4 regions of the Pantoea sp. BRR-3P genome follow, and region 1 is predicted to be linked to each of the others. Evidence: predicted binding sites of a transcription regulator. Region 1 holds the regulator's gene; each other region holds the start of a gene.
What was found. The regulator PurR, encoded in region 1, represses purine synthesis genes. The targets are predictions, from matches to a motif close to CANGCAAACGTTTGCNTG.
Positions count from the first base shown of each region.

Region 2: the regulator PurR is predicted to act here: its motif matches at 1,771-1,788, upstream of purL (phosphoribosylformylglycinamidine synthase).
Region 3: the regulator PurR is predicted to act here: its motif matches at 2,258-2,275, upstream of guaB (IMP dehydrogenase).
Region 4: the regulator PurR is predicted to act here: its motif matches at 1,603-1,620, upstream of purE (5-(carboxyamino)imidazole ribonucleotide mutase).

Region 1 is NZ_CP155066.1:2,229,025-2,232,120, forward strand. It holds gene AAGR08_RS10285 (C40 family peptidase) at 229-1,020, shown strand; gene AAGR08_RS10290 (YnhF family membrane protein) at 1,081-1,170, opposite strand; gene purR (HTH-type transcriptional repressor PurR) at 1,445-2,470, shown strand; gene punR (DNA-binding transcriptional activator PunR) at 2,467-3,096, opposite strand, start outside.
Region 2 is NZ_CP155066.1:916,358-919,453, forward strand. It holds gene tadA (tRNA adenosine(34) deaminase TadA) at 1-152, shown strand, start outside; gene mltF (membrane-bound lytic murein transglycosylase MltF) at 149-1,606, opposite strand; gene purL (phosphoribosylformylglycinamidine synthase) at 1,878-3,096, shown strand, end outside.
Region 3 is NZ_CP155066.1:964,330-967,425, reverse strand. It holds gene guaA (glutamine-hydrolyzing GMP synthase) at 1-658, opposite strand, end outside; gene guaB (IMP dehydrogenase) at 731-2,197, opposite strand; gene xseA (exodeoxyribonuclease VII large subunit) at 2,367-3,096, shown strand, end outside.
Region 4 is NZ_CP155066.1:2,937,921-2,941,016, forward strand. It holds gene ppiB (peptidylprolyl isomerase B) at 363-857, shown strand; gene AAGR08_RS13705 (UDP-2,3-diacylglucosamine diphosphatase) at 857-1,573, shown strand; gene purE (5-(carboxyamino)imidazole ribonucleotide mutase) at 1,705-2,214, shown strand; gene purK (5-(carboxyamino)imidazole ribonucleotide synthase) at 2,211-3,096, shown strand, end outside.

The sequences.
Region 1 (3,096 bases):
ATTATTAGGCATGACTAAATTAATAATTAGCAATAGTTTCGCTGCGTTAACCAGCTGAATTAGTTCATTTTTGCGACAGAATCAATCTGGTAACAGTTTAATGGAAAAAGGCCTTACCTTTTGCAAAAAAAGTGGATTAGAATTGCCTCGGCGCTGATCGTTTGATCAGATTACTCTCACTCTGCCGCAGTCTGTTTGTTTCCAGCCTGCTGAACCTAAAACCGGATTATGCGTTTACTGATTACGCTTTTCATACTGGCTTTTGCCCAACTGTTCTTTAACGTGGCCTCTGCGTCTCCGCATGCGCCGGTTAATGCCAGCTCGCAAAAAGCAGAGAAAAAGAGCGCACGTGAAGACGAGCGCCGCAAACGACGTCCGGTGAAAACCACTACGAAAAAATCGCGGCTGCCTGCCGTCCAAAAACTCAAAATTAAAAAACAGGCAAAGCCAGAAATCGCACTGACTAAAACCAGCCGCAAAAAATCCCTGCTAAAACCCACGACGAAGAAATATGGTCATCAACGACAGATAAAAAAAGCCGCAGACGTCGACGTTGATGATGAAGCATTGCCGCTCACCGGCATCAAAATGAGCAAGGCGCATCGCCAGCGTTATCAAAAGGCGCGTGAAACTGCGATGACAAAATTAATGGGCCAGCTCGGCAAACCTTATCAATGGGGCGGCACCTCCCCGCATACCGGCTTCGACTGCAGCGGCCTGGTGTGGTACGCCTATAAAGATTTGGTGAAGTTCAAGTTCCCGCGCACCGCCAATGAGATGTATCACCTGCGCGATGCTGCACCAATTAAGCGTGAAATGCTGGAAAAAGGTGATTTGGTGTTCTTCCGCATCAATAATCGTGGTACTGCCGATCATGTTGGCGTGTATCTCGGAAATGGCAAATTCATTCAGTCGCCGCGTACCGGCAAAGATATTCAGATTAGCGCGTTGGGTGAGGATTACTGGCAGAAACACTATGTTGGGGCGCGTCGTATGATGACGCCGAAAACCATTCGTTAGTTGTTGCGCAACGCGCAGAAAAAAGCCGGACGCTGCATTGAGCTGCTCCGGCTTTTTTTATTAATGCATGATTGCAGTAAAGCTAAAGGCAATAATCATTAACAGAGCACCAACGGTTGTCATTAGCGCCAGCTTCAAATCCGTACTCATTACTCCTCCTTAGTCACACATTTCTTAGGGTTAAAGCGATTTTCGCACAGCGATGGGCAAAAATCTCGTGTTATCCGCCCGGGCTTGCTAGAATCGCCGCCTTTCGTTGCGCAACACATTTTGTGCAGGCTGTGTTTACAGCGCGATAAAGTGATTTTGTCTGCTAAACCACACCGTTTTGCCCCTTATTTTGGGCGATAAAAGCATTAGCAGACGCAAACGTTTAACAATATACTTATCAGTAAGTTGCGATAAGCCCAGGAGTACCATTTTCATGGCAACAATTAAAGATGTGGCAAAACGCGCGGGTGTTTCGACCACCACGGTTTCGCATGTCATCAACAAAACGCGTTTCGTAGCAGAAGAGACGCGTAACGCCGTATGGGAAGCGATCAAAGCATTGCACTACTCGCCAAGCGCCGTGGCGCGTAGCCTGAAAGTCAATCACACCAAAACGTTGGGCCTGCTGGCGACCTCCAGTGAAGCGCCCTATTTTGCCGAAATTATTGAAGCGGTAGAAAATCACTGCTTCGATCGCGGCTATACGTTGATTCTGGGTAACGCGCATAACGACTTACAAAAGCAGCGCGCTTATCTCTCCATGATGGCGCAGAAGCGTGTCGATGGATTGCTCGTGATGTGTTCAGAATACCCCGATGATTTGCTGCAAATGCTTGAAGAAAATCGCAATATCCCGATGGTTGTTATGGATTGGGGCGCTTCGCGCGGCGATTTTACCGATACCGTGCAGGATAATGCATTCCAGGGTGGCTATCTCGCTGGGCGATATCTGATTGAACGTGGTCACCGCGACATTGGCGCAATTCCGGGGCAATTGGAGCGCAATACCGGCGGCGGACGCCATGCCGGTTTCCTTCAGGCGATGAATGAAGCGGGCATCACTGTGCGCCCGGAATGGATCGTTCAGGGCGACTTTGAACCGGAATCGGGTTATCAGGCGATGCAGCAAATCCTTAATCAGAAACAGCGCCCCACCGCCGTGTTCTGCGGTGGTGACATTATGGCGATGGGCGCAATTTGCGCAGCAGATGAAATGGGTTTGCGCGTGCCGCAGGATATCTCAGTGATTGGCTATGATAACGTGCGCAACGCGCGTTATTTCACGCCCGCCCTGACCACCGTGCATCAGCCTAAAGCCGAATTAGGTGAAAAAGCTTTGGAGATGCTGCTCGATCGCATCACCAGCAAGCGTGAAGAGCCACAAACCATTGAGGTTCAACCCACGCTGATTGAGCGCCGCTCCGTGGCAGACGGGCCATTCCGCGACTATCGTCGCTAGTGTGTCACTTCGCTGAGCCATTCGTGGTTCAGCGTTTCGGCATCCCCGAGATAGGCTAATAGCCAATCCAGCGCCGGCGACGCGCGCTGTTCTGACCAGCTAACGCAGCAGGGGCTGTCTGGAAAGGCCTGCGGCAATTGCAGCTCCACCAACGCGTGGTTATCCAGCAGCGGTCGAGCTAAATGGCCCGGCACCATCCCAACGCACAATCCTGCCTGCAAGCAGTCGAGCCCGGTTTCCCATTCTGGCACCACCAGGCGCCGCTGATTATCGAGCGTCCATGTCATGCGGCGCGGCAACGCTCGCGAGGTATCTTCTAGCACCAGCGAAGGCCATGCCCGCAGAGTTTCATCATCCAGTTCAACGCTACTGACTAAAGGATGATGAGGACTCACGACACAGCGCCAGTTAAGCGCCCCCATATCCTGAAAAGCAAAACGTCCCCCAACCGGAATTGCCTGAGTGGCGCCAATCGCGACATCAACGCGTCCATCAGCTAACGCGTCCCAGACGCCATTAAACACTTCATAACTGATGATCAACTCCATGTCCGGGAAATGGCGATAGAAGTCCTTCACTAATTGCCGCGTACGCTGCGGTTTTACAATACAGTCAATGGCGATGCT
Region 2 (3,096 bases), 1.3 Mb from region 1:
TACTGGACGTTATTGGTCATCCCGGCATGAATCATCAAATCCAGATTGATTGCGGTGTGTTGGCAGACGAGTGTGCCGGGATGCTGAGTGACTTCTTCCGCATGCGTCGCGAGCAAAAGAAAGCGCTGCGACAGGCGCAGCGCAGCGGTTAATTCATCGCAATTTTCGGTTCGACTGCCGGGTAACCGGCGCCTAATTCCGCTTCCAGCGCCGACTGTTGCGCGATGCGCTTCTCTTGCTCCTGCAAATATCCCACCAAACTGATCTGATACTTACGAATATTTTCCACGTAGTTATAAGCTTCGTGGCCGCGTGCGTAACCGTAAGTGGTTTGCGTGTAGTAACGTTTCTGGCTCAGCATTGGCAAGCGCAGCTTCACATCTGCCCAGCTATCCGGGTTGCCGCCCTGTTTCGCCGTCAGCTTACGCACGTCCAGCATGTGCGCGTAGCCCATGTTGTAGGCCGCCAGCGCGAACCAAATGCGCTCATCTTCAGGTATCGTCTCCGGCACCTTTTCCATCATGCGCTTGAGATATTCACTGCCGCCGCGAATACTCTGCTCGGGATCGAGCCGATCGTTCACGTCAAGGCTGTCCGCAGTATTGCGCGTCAACATCATCATGCCGCGCACGCCGGTGGGCGAGGTGGCCTGCGGATTCCAGTGCGACTCCTGATAAGAGATCGCCGCTAACAAGCGCCAATCCATGGTGGCGGAATATTTCTCAAACAGCGGTTTGATATCGGGCAGCGTATTATCAATGGCGCGCAGAAAAGTACGCGTATCAACGTAATCGAAAGTGCCGACGTGACCAAGATACTTCTCTTCCAGCCGCGCCATCGCGCCTTCTTCACCCATTTGGCTATAGAAGTCGAGCATGGCCGCATTCAGACTGTCATCATCGTTACGCGGCAAATACCATGTCACCGGCTCTTCATCCGTCACATCAAATGCCACCGCCAGCTGCGGATGAATGCGTTGCAGCAAGCCAATGGTGACCGAATCACCCACGGTATAATCCAGCTTACCGTCGGCGACGGCTTCAAGCAGCGCTTTCTGCCCTTGATCGGTGGAGATCGCCCAGTCGAGATCGGGATAGCTGTCAGCTTTGGCGGAACGTAAAGTTGACAGATATGCCGAACCGGACTGCACAATCAGGCGGCCTTTAAGATCGCCGAGATTTTTCGGGCGAGGCTTATCAATGCGGTACACCAGCTGCTGCGACACCGAATAGTAGCTCGGGCCACTTTGATAGTGCGCAAGGCGTTCGCTGTTATAGATCAAACCGGCGGCAAGCAAATCCGCTTTACCATCATCCAAATCGTCAAACAGATCGCCAAGGTTAGGACGCACCTCAACTTCCAGTTTCACGCCAAGATAATCGGCGAAGCGCTTCGCCAGCTCATAATCCATTCCGGCTGGTGCATTGTTAATGGTGTAGTAAGTCAGCGGAGAGTTCACCGTGCTGATGCGCAGTACTCCGCGTGATTTGATCTGTGATAGCGCGTCTTTTCCTCCCCCGTACCACGGGATGGAGGGCCACAGTGCTAGCGCAAGCAGCACGGTGATCAGACCGATAAACAGATAGTTTATTTTTAGGCGTTTCAAATAGTTGTCTCGTAATGGCTCACAGGCCTCTGTCTTTTAAAAGGCAGTATTTATGTTGTTTTAACTCCCAGAGCGAGGGGCATTTTGCGCAACAAAAAGAGGCAGGGCAACTTTTATAGCAAGAATTGTGCAAAATTCAGCCAAACGCCAGGTGCCAGAATTTATGCGCAAACGGTTTCGTATCCCGTGCTGTTTCTCTATAATACCGCCCGTTTTCCCCTGTTGCGCCCAATGAAGCGTCGCCCGGCACTTCAAAGACGAGAGATCTTTAATGATGGAAATTCTGCGTGGTTCGCCCGCTCTGTCGGCATTTCGTGTAAACAAACTGCTGACCCGCTTTCAGGACGCTCACCTTCCAGTGAGTGATATTTACGCCGAGTACGTCCATTTTGCCGATGTCAGCGCACCGCTCAGCGCGGACGAACACGCCCGCCTGCAACGCCTGCTGAAATACGGTCCTTCTCTCGCCGAACATGCGCCACAAGGGCGTCTGTTGCTGGTTACGCCGCGTCCCGGCACCATCTCGCCGTGGTCATCGAAAGCCACCGACATCGCACACAACTGCGATCTGCCCCAAGTGTTACGCCTTGAGCGCGGTATGGCTTTCTATGTGCAGGCCCCCGAGCTGACGGAAGCGCAGTGGCAGCAGCTTGCCAGCCTGCTGCATGACCGCATGATGGAAACCGTATTCGCTGACCTCAGCGATGCGCAGCAGCTGTTTGCCCATCATCAGCCGCAGCCGCTGAAAAGCATCGACGTGCTGGGCGCAGGCCGCCGCGCGCTTGAACAGGCCAATACCACGCTGGGCCTGGCGCTGGCCGATGATGAGATCGATTACCTGCTTGATGCCTTTACTAAGCTGGGGCGTAATCCTAACGACATTGAGCTCTACATGTTTGCGCAGGCAAACTCCGAACACTGCCGTCACAAGATCTTCAACGCCGACTGGATTATTGATGGCGAAAAGCAGCCGAAATCGCTGTTTAAAATGATCAAAAACACCTTTGAACATAACCCTGAGCACGTGCTGTCGGCCTATAAAGACAATGCCGCGGTGATGGAAGGTTCTGAGGTTGGTCGCTTCTACGCGGATGCGCAGCAGGGCGAATATCAATTCCATCAGGAAGAAGCGCACATCCTGATGAAAGTCGAAACCCACAATCATCCAACCGCCATTTCGCCATGGCCGGGTGCCGCGACCGGTTCCGGTGGCGAAATCCGCGATGAAGGCGCAACCGGCCGTGGCGCGAAACCAAAAGCCGGACTGGTCGGTTTTTCGGTTTCGAACCTGCGCATTCCAGGCTTCGAACAGCCGTGGGAAGAGGATTTCGGCAAGCCGGATCGCATTGTCACTGCGCTGGATATCATGACCGAAGGCCCGCTGGGCGGCGCAGCATTCAATAACGAGTTTGGTCGTCCGGCCCTCAACGGCTACTTCCGTACCTATGAAGAGCGCGTTAACAGCCACAATGGCGTGGAACTGCGCGGCT
Region 3 (3,096 bases), 1.3 Mb from region 1:
CAACCGCATCTTCGATGATTTTGGCTGGCGTCCACAGCGCTTCACAGCCGCAGATGTCACGAATGAAACGCTCCAGCATACGCAAGCCCTGACGCGTGTGCGTCACTTCCGGGTGGAACTGCACGCCGTAGAATTTCTTTTCTTCATTCGCCATGATGGCGAACGGACAAGTTTCGGTGCTGGCAACGGTTTCGAAACCGGCGGGAATAGCGGTAACTTTATCGCCATGGCTCATCCACACGTCCAGCAGCGGTTTACCTGCCGCGCTAATCGCATCTTCAATGTCACGCACCAGCGCGCTCTGGGTCAGCACTTCTACCTGCGCATAACCAAATTCACGCTCGTTGGAGCCTTCAACCTTGCCGCCCAACTGCATCGCCATGGTCTGCATGCCATAGCAAACACCCAGCACTGGAACGCCAGCGTTGAACACATATTCCGGCGCACGCGGGCTGTTCTGCTCGGTGGTGCTTTCCGGACCGCCAGAAAGAATGATGCCGTTTGGGTTGAACTGGCGAATTTGCTCTTCGGTGACATCCCACGCCCAGAGCTCGCAGTAGACGCCCAGCTCGCGCACGCGGCGCGCAACCAGTTGCGTGTACTGAGAACCAAAATCGAGGATCAAAATACGATGTTTATGAATATTTTCAGTCGTCATTGAGGCGTTTCCATTGGGATGGACTTAATAATAAAAGCGCCCGGCTGGTGCCGGGCGCTAAATTTTACGGGATTATGAACCCATGCGGTAGTTTGGTGACTCTTTGGTGATGGTCACGTCATGCACGTGGCTTTCGTTGATGCCCGCGCCGCTGATACGTACGAACTCTGCCTTGGTGCGCAGGTCGTCAATGGTGCCGCAGCCGGTCAGACCCATGCAAGAGCGCAGGCCGCCCATTTGCTGGTGCACGATCTCTTTCAGGCGGCCTTTGTAGGCAACGCGCCCTTCGATACCTTCTGGTACCAGTTTGTCTGCCGCGTTATCGCTCTGGAAGTAACGATCTGAGGAACCTTTTGACATTGCGCCCAGTGAACCCATGCCGCGATAAGATTTGAACGAGCGGCCTTGATAAAGCTCGATTTCGCCCGGGGATTCTTCGGTACCGGCCAGCATTGAGCCCACCATAACGGCTGCTGCACCGGCTGCGATCGCTTTAGCGATATCGCCAGAGAAGCGGATACCGCCATCTGCAATCACCGGAATACCGGTGCCTTCCAGCGCGGCAACCGCGTCAGAAACGGCTGTGATTTGTGGCACGCCAACGCCAGTGACGATACGCGTGGTACAGATTGAGCCCGGGCCGATACCCACTTTCACCGCGCTCACGCCGGCTTCCGCCAGCGCCAATGCGCCTGCGCCGGTCGCTACGTTGCCGCCGATGATTTCGAGGTTTGGATATTTTGCGCGGGTTTCACGAATACGCTGCAATACGCCTTCTGAGTGGCCGTGTGAAGAGTCAATCAGCAGCACGTCAACACCGGCAGCCACCAGCGCATCAACACGCTCTTCGTTGCCCGCGCCTGCGCCAACCGCTGCACCGACGCGCAGACGGCCTTCCGCATCTTTACAGGCGTTAGGTTTACGTTCGGCTTTCTGGAAATCTTTAACGGTAATCATGCCCAGCAGGTGGAAGCTGTCATCAACAACCAGCGCCTTCTCAACACGCTTTTCGTGCATTTTGTGCAACACGACTTCACGTGCTTCACCCTCTTTCACCGTCACTAAGCGCTCTTTCGGCGTCATCACTGCAGAAACCGGCAAGGTCAGGTCAGTCACAAAACGCACGTCACGACCGGTGATGATGCCCACCAGTTCGTTGTCGGTGTTCACCACGGGATAACCGGCAAAACCGTTACGCTCGGTCAGCTCTTTAACCGCCGCCAGCGCGGTGGTCGGCAATACGGTTTGTGGATCGGTTACCACGCCGCTTTCGTGTTTTTTCACCTTGCGAACTTCATCCGCCTGGCGCTCAATTGACATATTTTTGTGGATAAAGCCCAATCCCCCTTCCTGCGCCAGCGCAATAGCCAGACCCGCTTCAGTTACGGTGTCCATTGCCGCCGAGAGCATTGGGATGTTCAGACGAATGTTTTTTGTCAGTTGCGTGCTGAGATCAGCGGTGTTGGGTAAAACAGTGGAGTGAGCGGGAACGAGCAGAACGTCGTCAAATGTGAGGGCTTCTTTCGCGATTCTTAACATTGCAATATCTCCACCTGGGGGCGATTAAAACAGATAAAATATTGCCGCGGCATTATACAGGCCGAAACCGATTGCCTCCAGTGTTTTTTCAGAAAAAGTCTTGATCCTCAGGGTGAGCAATGTAGTATCAGTTGATTAACCCTCTGATTTAAAATTTGATCTACATCACATGTCGCTACCGCCAACCGCCAATATTTTTACTGTCAGCCGCCTGAACACCACGGTGCGTCAACTGCTGGAAAATGAGATGGGCCTGGTGTGGCTCAGCGCTGAGATTTCAAATTTTACCCAGCCCGCTTCCGGCCACTGGTACTTCACATTGAAGGATGATGGTGCGCAAGTGCGCTGCGCGATGTTCCGCAACAGCAATCGTCGCGTCACTTTCCGTCCTCAACACGGCCAGCAAGTTTTAGTGCGCGCCAGCATTACGCTGTATGAACCGCGTGGTGACTATCAGCTGATTATCGAAAGCATGCATCCGGCAGGCGAAGGCTTGCTGCAACAGCAGTTCGAACAGCTGAAGGCGCGTTTGGCGGCAGAAGGTTTATTTGATCAACAGTTCAAACAGCCGCTGCCGGATCCAGCCCGTCAGGTGGGCGTGATTACCTCCGCCACCGGTGCGGCGCTGCACGATGTGCTGCGCGTGCTGCATCGTCGCGATCCCTCCTTGCCCGTCATCATCTATCCCACGGCGGTGCAAGGCGTGGATGCGCCAGCCGGGATTGTGCGCGCCATTGAGCTAGCCAACCAGCGTGATGAGTGTGATGTGCTGATTGTGGGACGTGGCGGCGGTTCACTGGAAGATTTGTGGAGCTTCAATGACGAACGCGTGGCGCGGGCGATTTTTGCCAGTCGCCTGCCCATCGTCAGCGCCGTCGGGCACGAAACCGATGTCACCA
Region 4 (3,096 bases), 710 kb from region 1:
CCGTTTGTTTTACGTGTGCGGGAATAGAACTATCAAAAATCTAGCTGTTTATTGCGTCAGCCGATCGGTTAAGCATGGTATTCAATGACCGCACATTCCGTAGCGGCGCGATTTATCGCGCAATAAATTGCGCCGCTACGATGTCTGCGCTCTGTATGATCTGTTTTCATCGCTTAACTGACCAACGTCAAGCCGGTTATTGTGCCGTATTTTTCTCAGTTGTGCATCGCTCGCTTGCCAACTGCCGTTGGGTTACTGACGCGTTATTGGAAATTGTGATATAAGGAGCGTCTACAAAAATGCCCCGCCGCCTCGCTGGCGCGGCAGCTGATACTGACGACAACCTTTACAGGAAGAATATAATGGTCACTTTCCAGACGAACCATGGCGATATCGTAATCAAAACCTTCGATGACAAAGCGCCGGCTACCGTAAAGAACTTCCTGGAATACTGCGCGGAAGGTTTTTACGATAACACTATCTTCCATCGCGTAATCAACGGCTTCATGATTCAGGGCGGCGGTTTTGAGCCTGGCATGAAGCAGAAAGATACCAAAGCAGACATTCGCAACGAAGCGAATAACGGCCTGAAGAATACCAAAGGCACGCTGGCGATGGCGCGTACTCAGGCTCCACACTCAGCCACTGCCCAGTTCTTCATCAACGTAGCAGACAACGACTTCCTGAACTTCCGTGACGAAAGCCTGCAGGGCTGGGGTTACTGCGTGTTTGCTGAAGTGGTTGAAGGCATGGACGTGGTTGAGAAAATCAAAGCGGTGAAAACTGGCCGTAGCGGCATGCATCAGGACGTTCCGGTTGACGACGTTGTCATCCAGAAAGTGACCGTTAGCGAGTAATGTCGCGCACGCTGTTTATCGCAGATCTGCATCTGTGTAATGAAGAACCGGCAATTACTGCCGGTTTTCTGCATTTTTTGCAGGGTGAAGCGCGTTCGTGCGATGCGCTTTACATTCTTGGCGATCTGTTTGAAGCCTGGATCGGCGACGACGATCCGAATCCGCTGCATCAGCAAATTGCGGCAGCGCTCACAGCGCTACCGGTGCCAACATTCTTCATTCACGGTAATCGCGACTTCCTGCTCGGCCAGCGCTTTGCGCGTGCCTGTGGCATGACGTTGCTGCCAGAAGAACAGGTGCTGGAGCTATATGGTCAGTGCGTGTTGATCATGCACGGCGATACCTTGTGCACCGATGACGAAGGCTATCAGCGTTTTCGCGCCAAAGTGCATCAGCGCTGGCTGCAGCGCCTGTTCCTCGCATTGCCTTTGCGCATGCGCATGCGCATTGCTGCGCGCATGCGTAATGGCAGCAAGCAGGCTAATCAGCACAAGTCGGTCAGCATTATGGACGTCAATCAGCAGGCCGTTGAGGAAACGATGACGCGCCACAAGCTGCGGATACTGATTCACGGCCACACGCATCGCCCGGCGATTCATCACTTCCCGCTGCATGGCGAAAACGCCCAGCGCGCGGTGCTCGGTGCCTGGCATGAGAATGGCTCGATGATTCAGCTTGATGCCAGCGGCGTAAGCCTAATCGAATTCCCCTTCTAACATCCGGGCGTAAATGCCCGTTTTCCGCCTACGCAACCGTTTTCCTTGCTGCCATCTCATGCTATTCTCTGTGCCCTTCTTCACCTGCCCGCCCGGCCAGGTTCGTTTGCATATTCACAGGAGTTGACCGCATGTCATCCAACGCCACCCCGGCCCGTATCGCCATCGTCATGGGTTCTAAAAGTGACTGGGCTACCATGCAGTTCGCCGAGGAAATTCTTAACAGCCTGGATGTGCCCTTCCACGTTGAAGTGGTCTCAGCTCACCGTACGCCCGACAAACTGTTCAGCTTCGCGGAAACCGCCGCCGAGAACGGTTTTCAGGTGATCATCGCCGGTGCTGGCGGTGCTGCCCATCTGCCGGGCATGCTGGCCGCCAAAACGCTGGTGCCGGTGCTGGGCGTGCCAGTGCAAAGTGCCGCGCTGAGCGGCGTTGATAGCCTCTACTCCATTGTGCAGATGCCGCGCGGTATTCCAGTGGGTACGCTGGCGATCGGTAAAGCCGGTGCCGCCAACGCTGCACTGCTGGCGGCGCAGATCCTGGCGATTCACGACAGCGCGCTGGCCGCGCGCATCGCCAACTGGCGTCAAACGCAGACCGATGAAGTGCTGAATAACCCGGATCCGCGGGAGGAAGCATGAAGCCGGTTTGTGTATTAGGCAACGGTCAGTTAGGCCGCATGCTGCGCCAGGCGGGTGAACCGCTCGGCATCGCGGTGTATCCGGTGGGTTTGGATGCAGAACCGTCTGCGCTGCCGATCGCTGAAAGTGTAATTACTGCCGAAATCGAGCGCTGGCCGGAAACCGCGTTAACCCGCGAACTGGCTAGCCATCCTGCATTTGTGAATCGCGATATTTTCCCGCGTCTGGCCGATCGCCTGACGCAAAAACAGCTGCTGGATCAGTTAAACCTGGCCACCGCGCCGTGGCAGCTGCTGGCCGATAAAGCCGAGTGGCCTAAGGTGTTCAATACCCTTGGCGAACTGGCGATTGTCAAGCGTCGCACCGGCGGCTATGACGGTCGCGGCCAGTGGCGCTTGCGCGCCAATGAAACCGACGCGCTGCCGGATGAGTGCTACGGTGAATGCATCGTTGAGCAAGGCATTAACTTCAGCGGCGAAGTGTCGCTGGTGGGCGCGCGTGGACACGATGGCAGCACGGTGTTTTATCCGCTGACGCATAACCTGCATCAGGACGGCATTCTGCGCACCAGCGTGGCCTTCCCGCAGGCCGATGCCGCACAGCAACAGCAGGCTGAAACAATGCTCAGCGCCATTATGCATGAGCTGAATTACGTCGGTGTGATGGCGATGGAGTGCTTCATTACGCCAGCAGGATTACTGATTAATGAGCTCGCTCCGCGCGTGCACAACAGCGGCCACTGGACGCAGAACGGCGCGTCAATCAGCCAGTTCGAGCTGCACCTGCGTGCGGTGCTCGGTTTGCCGCTGCCGCAGCCGGTGGTGTTTGCGCCGTCGGTGATGGTAAATCTGATTGGTACCGATGTGAATCTGGCGTGGCTGC